One region of the Brenneria tiliae genome, then DNA from elsewhere that is predicted to be linked to it. Evidence: predicted binding sites of a transcription regulator. Region 1 holds the regulator's gene; the other holds the start of a gene.
The links. Region 1 encodes PurR, which represses purine synthesis genes. Its sites were predicted from a motif close to CANGCAAACGTTTGCNTG; they were not measured.
Positions count from the first base shown of each region.

Region 2: the regulator PurR is predicted to act here: its motif matches at 3,765-3,782, upstream of gcvT (glycine cleavage system aminomethyltransferase GcvT).

Region 1 covers NZ_JAKPCB010000090.1:12,123-17,662, reverse strand. The annotation lists gene rnt (ribonuclease T) at 5-676, shown strand; gene MFP24_RS04830 (Grx4 family monothiol glutaredoxin) at 782-1,132, opposite strand; gene MFP24_RS04825 (C40 family peptidase) at 1,464-2,219, shown strand; gene cydH (cytochrome bd-I oxidase subunit CydH) at 2,317-2,406, opposite strand; gene purR (HTH-type transcriptional repressor PurR) at 2,784-3,815, shown strand; gene cfa (cyclopropane fatty acyl phospholipid synthase) at 4,146-5,306, shown strand; gene MFP24_RS04805 (riboflavin synthase subunit alpha) at 5,369-5,540, opposite strand, start outside.
Region 2 covers NZ_JAKPCB010000098.1:138,494-144,033, reverse strand. The annotation lists gene alsS (acetolactate synthase AlsS) at 1-958, shown strand, start outside; gene fhuF (siderophore-iron reductase FhuF) at 1,105-1,899, shown strand; gene MFP24_RS13135 (alpha/beta hydrolase) at 1,991-3,457, shown strand; gene gcvT (glycine cleavage system aminomethyltransferase GcvT) at 3,831-4,934, shown strand; gene gcvH (glycine cleavage system protein GcvH) at 4,997-5,389, shown strand; gene gcvP (aminomethyl-transferring glycine dehydrogenase) at 5,468-5,540, shown strand, end outside.

The DNA.
Region 1 (5,540 bases):
ACTAATGGCTGATAATAATGACCTGAACGCCCTGAGCGGTCGTTTCCGTGGGTTTTACCCGGTGGTGATCGATGTTGAAACCGCCGGGTTTAACGCCAAAACCGATGCCTTGCTGGAGGTCGCAGCAATAACATTAAAAATGGACGCCGAAGGTTGGTTGCAGCCGGATGAAACCTTACATTTCCACATTGAGCCTTTTGAGGGCGCAGTATTGGAACCCGCGGCCCTGGCGTTTAACGGCATCGATCCCGGCAACCCGCTACGCGGCGCGGTCAGCGAATACGAAGCCCTGCATGAAATATTCAAGGTCGTGCGCAAGGGATTAAAAGATCAGGGCTGCAACCGGGCCATTATCGTGGCGCATAACGCGACCTTTGATCATGGCTTTATCATGGCCGCCGCCGAACGCTGCAGCCTGAAACGCAATCCCTTTCATCCTTTCGCCACCTTTGACACCGCCGCGCTTAGCGGGCTGGTCCTGGGACAAACCGTGCTTGCCAAAGCCTGTATCGCCGCGGGCATCGCTTTTGATTCCAGCCAGGCGCATTCCGCCCTCTACGACACCAATCAGACGGCGCTGCTCTTCTGTGAACTGGTCAACCGCTGGAAGCGCATGGGCGGATGGCCGCTCGCGTTGGATGAAAATCAACCGGCAGCCGCCTCCGCGGCAAGCTAAGCCCGCTGAAAAAAAGAGAGGGTGGCTTGCGCTCCCCTCTCTTTTCGTTATGCAGGTTTCGTTATACGGCAGGCATCGCGCTTGTACACGCGACTCCAGGCTGGCTTACTCCTGATCCTGCTGCTGGGATTTGTATTTATCCGCCGTCTCTTTAATCAGCGGCTGCAGCTCGCCGCGCTGATACATTTCAATAATGATGTCGCAGCCGCCGACCAGCTCACCGTCGACCCACAGTTGGGGAAAAGTCGGCCAGTTGGCATACTTGGGCAACTCGGCGCGGATATCCGGGTTCTGCAGGATATCGACATAGGCAAAACGTTCGCCACACGCAGACAACGCCTGTACCGCCTGGGCGGAAAATCCGCAGCTTGGCAATTTAGGTGAACCTTTCATATACAGTAGAATCGGGTTTTCAGCGATCTGGCGCTGAATCTTTTCAATTGTCGTTGTCGTCATTCTCTCGCTTCCTCAAACCTTTAGGATGGCTAACGTCACTTTCTTTACATCAGATGAGCCATTACGGCGCCATCCACTCAACGTTATTGTACCGAGGGCGGCAGCCACAAAAAAACGCTATTTTTTATGTGGGTATATTTTCGCCGCGGTGCGGGCCTTATGGGATGAAATTCACGGCGGCAGTGACGATAAATCCACCGAAAAAACCACCATTAACTTTTTTTCACTATTTTGTATGAAGAAAAGAGAGATTCCCACTGTTTTATAATGCCGTTTTCGGGAATACTGTGCGCCATTGGCGATTTAAGGACTATTACCGATCGTTGCTATCATGCGCTTATTTACCGGCCTCTTTATATTATGTTTCAGCCCCCTGTTGGTGAATTTAGCGCAGGCGGCGCCTTATACGCCGAATTCGGCGCCGCAAAAATCCGCGCTGAACGGCGCGCAAGCCAATGCAGGCGCCGATAAGGCTAAAACACCCCGCGCCGCCAAGCATCAACGGCAGCAGGCGTCGTCAAGAACGACGGGCGGCACGCCGGCGCTGGTGCGAAAAAACCTTAAAAAATTGCCGCCGGAAACCCGCCACAGGCTTTACTCCGCACGCTCCAAAACCAAAGCCGCGCTGCAAGACAAAACGGGAACAGGACTGGCGCTGAGCGAGGCGCATAAAAAACGCTATCAGCATGCCAAATTAACGGCGATGAATAAGCTGATGGGCCAGATGGGTAAACCTTATCGCTGGGGAGGCGCATCGCCGTTCACCGGCTTTGACTGCAGCGGTCTGGTTTATTACGCCTATAAAGACGTGGTCAAAATCCCTATCCCGCGCACGGCGAATGAAATGTACCACCTGCGCGACGCGGCGCCGATTAACAAAAACGAGCTGGAGAGCGGCGATCTGGTGTTCTTTCGCATCAACAAGCGCGGCGCGGCCGATCACGTCGGGGTTTATCTGGGAGAGGGGAAATTCATTCAGTCACCGCGTAGCGGCGCGGATATTCGTATCAGTAAATTGAACGAGGATTACTGGCGGGAGCACTATGTCGGCGCACGCCGCGTGGTCACTCCCCAGACCGTTCGCTAACCGGCTCGGGGTCAGCGCCTGCGCGCAAATAATGCGGACGGGTTTTACGCTTAAAACCCGTCCGCGAAGATAAAAAAGAGGCTCGGCCCAGGGCCGGTTAATTCAGTACGGCGGTAAAGCTAAATACGATGATCATCGCCAACGCACCAATGGTGGTCAACAACGACATCTTCAGGTCAGTATCCATAGGCGTCTCCTTTTTTGCGCACACCCATTATCAAAAGAAAGTATCGACCGTCCTGGGAAGATTCAACCAAACTTCAGGGTAAAACTGCATATCACGATTGCCAGTCTTCCATAGTTTGAGAAAAAAATCTCATACCGGCGTCTCGCTAATAGTATAAATTACCGCTTCCACTTTTGCGGCAAATCGGACAAAATCCGCTGTTTGACGACACGCCGCGTATTGGTCGAACAACGCCAGCCTTGCCCCTTCAGGTGTAACATTCGGCATTCTCCTTCTGAAACCCTGTTTTTTTTATCTGGGAAGAGAACATTAAACGCAGGCAAACGATTAACAATATACTTACGACTGTAATAAGTCGTTTCAGGAGTCATTTTTACATGGCAACGATCAAAGATGTGGCAAAACGTGCTGGCGTTTCTACCACAACCGTATCGCACGTGATCAACAAAACACGTTTCGTCGCCGAAGAGACCAGGGCCGCCGTCAGGACGGCAATCAAGGAATTACACTATTCACCCAGTGCCGTCGCCCGCAGCCTTAAAGTCAATCACACCAAATCCATTGGGTTGCTGGCGACCTCAAGCGAAGCCCCCTACTTCGCTGAAATCATCGAAGCCGTCGAAAACAGCTGTTACGCCAAAGGCTACACGCTGATTTTGTGTAACTCACATAACAATCTCGATAAACAGCGCGCCTATCTTTCCATGCTGGCCCAAAAACGCGTCGATGGCTTGCTGGTCATGTGCGCGGAATACCCGCCTGAATTGCTCGCCATGCTGAAAGACTATCGCAACATTCCGATGGTGGTCATGGACTGGGGGCAGGCCCACAGCGATTTTACCGATACCATTATTGATAACGCTTTTGAGGGCGGCTATATGGCGGGCCGCTATCTTATCGAGCGCGGCCATCGGGATATCGGCGCCATTCCCGGCATTCAGGAACGGAATACCGGCAGCGGGCGCTATCTTGGATTTTTAAAAGCGCTGAAAGACGCCGATATTCAGATTCACGATGAATGGATCGTTCAGGGAGATTTCGAGCCCGAATCCGGCTATAAGGCGATGCAGCAGATTCTGGCGCAGAAACATCGGCCGACGGCGGTGTTCTGCGGCGGGGATATTATGGCCATGGGGGCAATCTGCGCCGCCGATGAGCTGGGGCTGCGCGTTCCCCAGGATATTTCGGTCATCGGATACGACAATATCCGCCACTCCCGCTTTTTCACCCCGGCGCTGACCACCATCCATCAGCCCAAAGAACGGCTGGGGCAATCGGCTTTCGCCATGCTGCTGGACCGCATCACCAGCAAGCGGGAAGACGCGCAGACCATTGAGGTTCACCCTAGCCTTATCGAACGTCGTTCCGTGGCCGACGGTCCATTCCGCGATTACCGTCGTTACTCCTGAGAACGGAAACGCACGCCACGCCAACAATGCTTCGGCCAATTTATACTTGTACCTTGGCCGAAGCAGTCATAAACTGATCAGCAGTTTTTAGCACAACAATCATAAATTATCTTTTCACTATCCTTTGAGTGTTCAGCGCATAGGGAGTTTGCGTATTTATCTTAAGGATAAGTGCCTCTACGTGTTTGCGTACCGGCTTTTTTCTCTTCATTTTCCTCTGATATCCGGAGGGTAGACGATGGGTGATCCCACCGATACACCGCTTAATAGGTAATAATTGTCTATGCTTTCCTTGCGGGTACTTCGCGAGCAGCAAGGTAGGGAGAAGTTATGAGTTCATCATGTGTAGAGGATGTCGAGGAACTGGGTCGTCATCATACGTCCTGGTTCCAGATTGTGCGTGAAATGCTGGACATGGCCGATGTCAAAATCAACGGTTCCCGCCCTTTTGATATCAAGGTCAAGAATCCTGATTTCTTTAAACGCGTATTGCGCGAAGGATCATTGGGATTGGGTGAAAGCTATATGGACGGCTGGTGGGAATGTGAGCGGCTGGACGTTTTTTTCCATCGCATACTACGCGCCGGACTGGATGAAAAAATACCTCACCATCTGAAAGATATTTTGCGCGTCGCCGCCGCACGGCTGATGAATCTGCAATCCAAAAAACGCGCCTGGATAGTCGGCGAAGCGCATTATGATCTGGGTAACGACTTGTTTTCGCTGATGCTGGACCCCTATATGCAGTACTCCTGCGGCTACTGGAAACAGGCATCCACCCTGGAGCAGGCGCAGGAAGACAAACTGGAGATGATCTGCGAAAAGCTGCAGCTTCAGCCAGGAATGACGCTGCTGGATATCGGCTGCGGCTGGGGCGGATTGGCGGAATTCGCCGCACGCCGGTACGGCGTCTCCGTTTGGGGCGTCACTATTTCCAAAGAACAGCAAAAATTAGCCCAGCAGCGCTGCAAGGATCTCGACGTCACGATTTTGCTGCAGGACTATCGCGATCTGGATATGCAATTCGATCGGGTGGTTTCGGTGGGCATGTTCGAGCACGTCGGACCGCGTAACTACGACACCTATTTCCGGGTGGTCAGTAAAAATCTTAAGCCGGACGGGTTATTTTTACTGCACACCATCGGCGCCAAAAAAACCACCTCCGAAGTCGACCCGTGGATTAATAAATATATTTTCCCCAACGGCTGCATTCCTTCCGTACAACATATCGCCCATGCCAGCGAACCCTATATGCTGATGGAAGACTGGCATAACTTCGGCGCCGATTACGATCGCACCCTGATGGCCTGGCACCAGCGTTTCCAGCAGCATTGGCCGGAAATTTCCGATCGCTATTCCGCGCGATTCCGCCGTATGTTCAGCTACTACCTTAATGCCTGCGCCGGCGCGTTCCGCGCCCGCAATATTCAGCTGTGGCAGGTGCTGTTCAGCGTTAACGGCATCGAGGGCGGCGTACGGGTTCCGCGCTAAAATAGCAAACCGCCCCCCGCAAGCCGGACGCTTATCCAACCGGCGGGGGGCGGATTTACGCGTTACGCCTCGGGCAGCAGTTCGGACGCCTGTCGGCCGGCCAAGACCCGTTCCACCGTATCTACCACCGCCTGTGTCTGCGGATCAATTTCGATATTCACCCGCTGCCCCAGGCGCCGCTGTCCCAGCGTGGTGCGGTGCAGCGTCTCGGGAATCAAATGCACGCAGAAACGG
Region 2 (5,540 bases), on a different contig from region 1:
CTACCAGGCCGCCGGCGCCGTTGACCAGCAGAGCTTCGACCATTTCGCCGGGCGCGTCGGCCTGTTCAACAATCAGGCGGGGGATAAGCTGCTGCAGCAGGCCGATCTGATTATTACGGTCGGCTACAGCCCGGTGGAATATGACCCGGTATTGTGGAACAGCGGCAAAGCGACGCTGGTGCATATCGACGTGCTGCCCGCCAATATCGACGGCGCCTATCTGCCCGACGTAGAGCTGATTGGCGATATCACCACCACCGTCGATGCGCTGGCCGGCTGTATCCACGCGCCGTTGACCCTTTCGCCGCAGGCGCAGGCTATTCTGCGCGACCGCTGTCAGCAACGGCGCGATCTGGCGACGCGCGGCATGAATATGCGCGGCTTCGCCATTCATCCGCTGCGGCTGGTGCGGGCGATGCAGGACATCGTCAACCATGACGTCACGCTGTGCGTCGATATGGGCAGTTTCCATATCTGGCTGGCGCGCTATCTGTACAGCTTCCGGGCGCGGCAGGTGCTGATGACCAACGGCCAGCAAACGATGGGCGTCGCGTTGCCCTGGGCGATTGCCGCGTCGCTGATTCACCCCGGTCAGAAAGTGATTTCGGTTTCAGGGGACGGAGGTTTTATGCAGTCCAGCATGGAGCTTGAAACCGCCGTGCGCCTGAACAGCAATGTGCTGCATATTATCTGGGTGGATAACGCCTATAACATGGTCGAGATCCAGGAAGAGAAAAAGTATCACCGTTCTTCCGGCGTCAAATTCGGGCCGATCGATTTTAAAGCCTATGCGGATGCGTTCGGCGCGCGAGGCTTTGCGGTCGAAGCGGAAGACGAGCTGGTGAGTAAATTGCGCCAGGCGATGGATGTTCAGGGGCCGGCGGTGATCGCCATTCCGGTGGACTATTCCGACAATCAGCGTTTGATGGAAGATCTGAATATCAGCCAGCTTATCTAGCTCCTGCGCCTTGGGCGCCGGCCGGTCCCGACGGCGGAGGCATTAACGGGAAGCGCGCGGTTTGTCATTAGCGATAAACCCGGATACTATTGGCAATAGTTATCATTTCGTTTCCCGTTTATTCGCCTACCCTAGCGGAACCGCCTATGCCAACCGTCAAAAATATCGTCAGTACCGTTGCGCACCCGGCGTTTTCCGGCGGCGACCGGCGGCTGGCCGCCGAGTTAAACGCGTTGCTGCGCCGCTATCGCCCGCACTGTCTGGATAGCGTTAAGTTCGGCGAGGCTCCCCCGGAGGGCGCCATGACGCTCGCCGAGTGGTCGCGGCCCGAGGCGTTTCAGCGGCTGGTGCGGCGCTACGGTAATGAGCTATATCGGGAACATGCGGATAAGCCGCATGAGGACAAGCCGCTGCAATCATTATGGGCGCAGTGGTATTTCGGGCTGCTGGTGCCGCCGTTGATGCTGGTATCGCTGAAACACGCCGCGCTGCTGGACTGCTCTCCGAGCCGGATATATGTCGAATTCCACGCCAGTAAAGGACACCCGGCGGCGTTTTATATCGAGCCGCAGGCGCTGCCGCCGGAAATGGCCGGCGACTCGCCGCGGGCGCGGCTGGAGCGGTTGCTGCATCAGCATATCGCGCCGGTTATCAACACGCTGGATAGCTTCGGCGCGCTTAACGCCCGGCTCACCTGGAATAATACCGGCTATCTGATGCACTGGTTTTTGGGGGAGATGGCGCCGCTGATCGCGCCGGACCAACTCGACCTGCTGCGCCACGATCTGTTCTTTTCCCGTTCACTGCTGGACGGCGGTGAAAATCCCCTCTATCGCACCATTATTCCCCGCGGCGGCCTTATGCGGCGCCGCAGCTGTTGCCAACGCTATCGCATTCCCGACGTCGCCCGCTGCGGAGACTGTACGCTGAACGAAGTTTAATACCATCGGCGGCCGGGATGGTTTACGCTTTCAGACGTGCGGGCCGCTTTGAAAACGGGCGGCGAAACGGCAAACGGGAAGGGACATTAGCATGCTGATCGGCTCCGTCAGGCGGATGATTAAACGCGCGGTGATTATTGTAGCGGTAGCGGCGATAACGCTGCTGGCTATCCGTATTTATGATACGCAGCGCGGGCCGGCGCTGGCGCCCTGGCACACCTTTGTGCCGGATGAACTGTCGGCGGACGAGCTTGACCGGGCGGACTGGCCGGCTTATCTGCGCGCGGAAGAGAGCATTTTCCAGCAGATCGAACAGCATGTCACCCAGGAGCTGGACGAGGATGAACAACGGCCCATTAACCGTTATTTCGCCGGCAGTCCGGTGTATCCGGGCAAGTTTCAGCACGACTGGAATCGTTCTTACCAACTGATGCCGGACGGCGCGCCGCAAGGCGCGGTGGTGCTGTTGCATGGCTTAACGGATTCCCCTTACAGCCTGCGGCATATTGCGCAGCTTTATCGCCAGCGCGGTTTTGTGGTGGTCGGCATTCGTCTGCCCGCTCACGGTACGGTTCCCGGCGCGCTGACGGATATTCACTGGGAGGACTGGCTGGCGGCCACCCGTCTGGCGGTGCGCGAGGCCGGCCGCTATCTGGCGCAGCCTTCGGGTAAGCCGTTACCGCTGCATATGGTGGGGTTTTCCAACGGCGGGGCGCTGGCGCTGAAATACGCCCTGGATGCGCTGGACGATCCGGCGCTGAGCCGCCCTGATCGGCTGATACTGATTTCGCCGATGATCGGCGTCACCAGCTACGCCCGCTTTGCCGGTCTCGCCGGGCTGCCCGCGCTGTTTCCCGCGTTCGCCAAATCGGCATGGCTGGGCATTTTGCCGGAATTCAACCCGTTCAAATACAATTCGTTTCCGGTGAACGGCGCGCGGCAGTCCTGGCTGCTGACCCATGAGTTGCAGCGACAGCTGACCCGCAAAGCGCAAAATCAAACGCTGGCGGGCCTGCCTCCGGTGCTGACCTTTCAGTCGGTGATGGATTTCACCGTGAGCACGCGGGCGGTGGTGTCGTCGTTTTATAATCTGTTGCCGGCCAACGGCAGCCAACTGGTGCTGTTTGACGTCAACCGCACCATTAACTTCGGCCCTTTACTGCGTGATTCGGCCAACGGCGCCGTCAGTCAGCTATTGCCCGCCGCGCCGCGCCATTATGACACCACGGTAATCACCAATGCCGCCCCGGACAGCGCCCATGCCGTCGCCTTTGATGTAAAAGCCGGAACGGAGCGGGAGTATTCCCGCGATCTGGGCATCGACTATCCGCCGGATATTTACTCGCTGTCGCACGTGGCGCTGCCATTTCCGGATAGCGACTCTCTTTACGGCCGTTTTTCGCAAAATCCCCGCGAGTTCGGCCTGCCATTGGGGATGATCGCGGCCCGTGGCGAACGCTCGGTGCTGGTGGTGGATCTGGACACGCTGCTGCGTCTCTCCTCCAATCCGTTTTTCCCCTATCTGATACAGCGTATTGAACAGGGGTTGCCGCAGTAGTCGAAGGGAGCGAAACGCGGCGGCGTTTTGATTGAAATAATCTAATTTCAGCGCTTTTTTCGCATTATTTTAACTAATGCAAGGCGCTGTTTTTTACGCCTGCCGGCGTGCGGCCCGGCCGTTTTTCATATCAATCATTCGCTACTCTGCGCTTATTGCATAATATTTATGCTTTATATTTAACTATATTTGGACTATTTAGCTGTTTATCGCCCTTGCGCCGCCCGGCATTTCAGGCGGCTGCCATATAGTTTAACTTATGCCTGCGGGTATAGTTTAACCCGCGCTTCGGTGGTAAGTTCAATGGCAAGATATCGTTTGCGCGGCGTTTTTTTTTACCGCCTGAGCGCAATGCACCGCACAGAGGGAAAAGATGGCAAAGCAGACTCCGTTGTATCAGCAGCACCTGGCGGACGGCGCCAGAATGGTGGATTTTCACGGCTGGATGATGCCGCTGCATTATGGCTCCCAGCTTGATGAGCACCATATCGTGCGGCGCGACGCCGGCATGTTCGATGTATCCCATATGACCATCGTGGATTTGCACGGCGTGCGAACCCGCGAATTTTTGCGCTACCTGCTGGCGAACGACGTGGCGAAGCTTACCCTGCCGGGCAAGGCGCTCTATACCGGCATGCTGAATGCGTCCGGCGGCGTGATTGACGATCTGATCGTCTACTTTCTGGCGGAAGACAATTTCCGTCTGGTGGTGAATTCGGCCACCCGCGACAAGGATCTGGCCTGGATCGCCCGGCACGCCGAGCCGTTTCTGCTGGATATCCGCGTGCGGGACGATCTGGCGCTGGTGGCGGTTCAGGGACCGCAGGCGCAGCAAAAGGCGCAGCGCCTGCTGAATGACGCCCAGCGTGAGCAGGTCGCGGGCATGAAGCCCTTTTTCGGCGTGCAGGCCGATGACTTTTTCATCGCCACGACCGGCTATACCGGCGAGGCGGGCTACGAGATCGCGCTGCCGCGGGAGCAGGCGGTCGACCTCTGGCGGCGTCTGTCGTCCGAGGGCGTCAAGCCTTGCGGCCTGGGGGCGCGCGACACCCTGCGGCTGGAGGCCGGGATGAATCTTTACGGGCAGGATATGGACGAAGGCATTTCGCCGCTGGCCGCCAATATGGGCTGGACCATCGCCTGGCAGCCGGAGGAGCGTCAGTTTATCGGCCGCGAGGCGCTGGAGCGCCAGCGGGAAAAAGGCACCGAGCGGTTGGTCGGGCTGGTGCTGACGGAAAAAGGCGTATTGCGTAATGGCCTGCCGGTGCGCTTTACTGATGGCGACGGCGTGATGCGGGAAGGGGTCATTACCAGCGGCTCTTTTTCCCCTACGCTGGGGCTGAGTATCGCGCTGGCGCGCGTCCCGGCCGGCATCGGCGAACAGGCGATTGTGCAGATCCGCAACCGCGAACTTCCTGTGCATGTCACCAAACCCGGCTTTGTCCGTGGCGGAAAACCCATTTTCAGCATTAACTGATGGTTCAGTATTTATCAACCGGCCGGTTTTAACCATTTTGTGAAGGAAAGGAGAGAGTGGCAATGAGCGATGTACCAGCAGAACTAAAATATACCGCTTCCCATGAATGGGTGCTGTCCGAAGGCGAAGGCGTATATAGCGTCGGCATCACCGATCACGCGCAGGAGTTATTGGGCGATATGGTGTTTATCGATTTGCCGGAGGTCGGCACCATCGTCGCCGCGGGCGATGACTGCGCCGTCGCCGAATCGGTCAAGGCGGCTTCCGATATCTACGCGCCGATCAGCGGTGAAATTATCGACGTCAATGACGAGTTGGAAAACGCCCCCGAACTGGTCAACAGCGCCCCCTATACCGACGGCTGGCTGTTCCGTATCCGCTCATCCGACGAGTCCGACCTGGATGAACTGCTTGATGCCGAGGGATATCAGGCGACGCTGGAAGAAGACGAATAATGCCGGCGCCCGGACTCTGCCGAGCCGGGCGTTTTGTTTTGTGCCCTCGCAATACGTGTGATGCAGGAAATTTTCGTAATGACCCAGACTCTCAGTCAGCTTGAACATAACGGCGCTTTTGCTGAACGCCATATCGGTTCCTCCGCCGGCC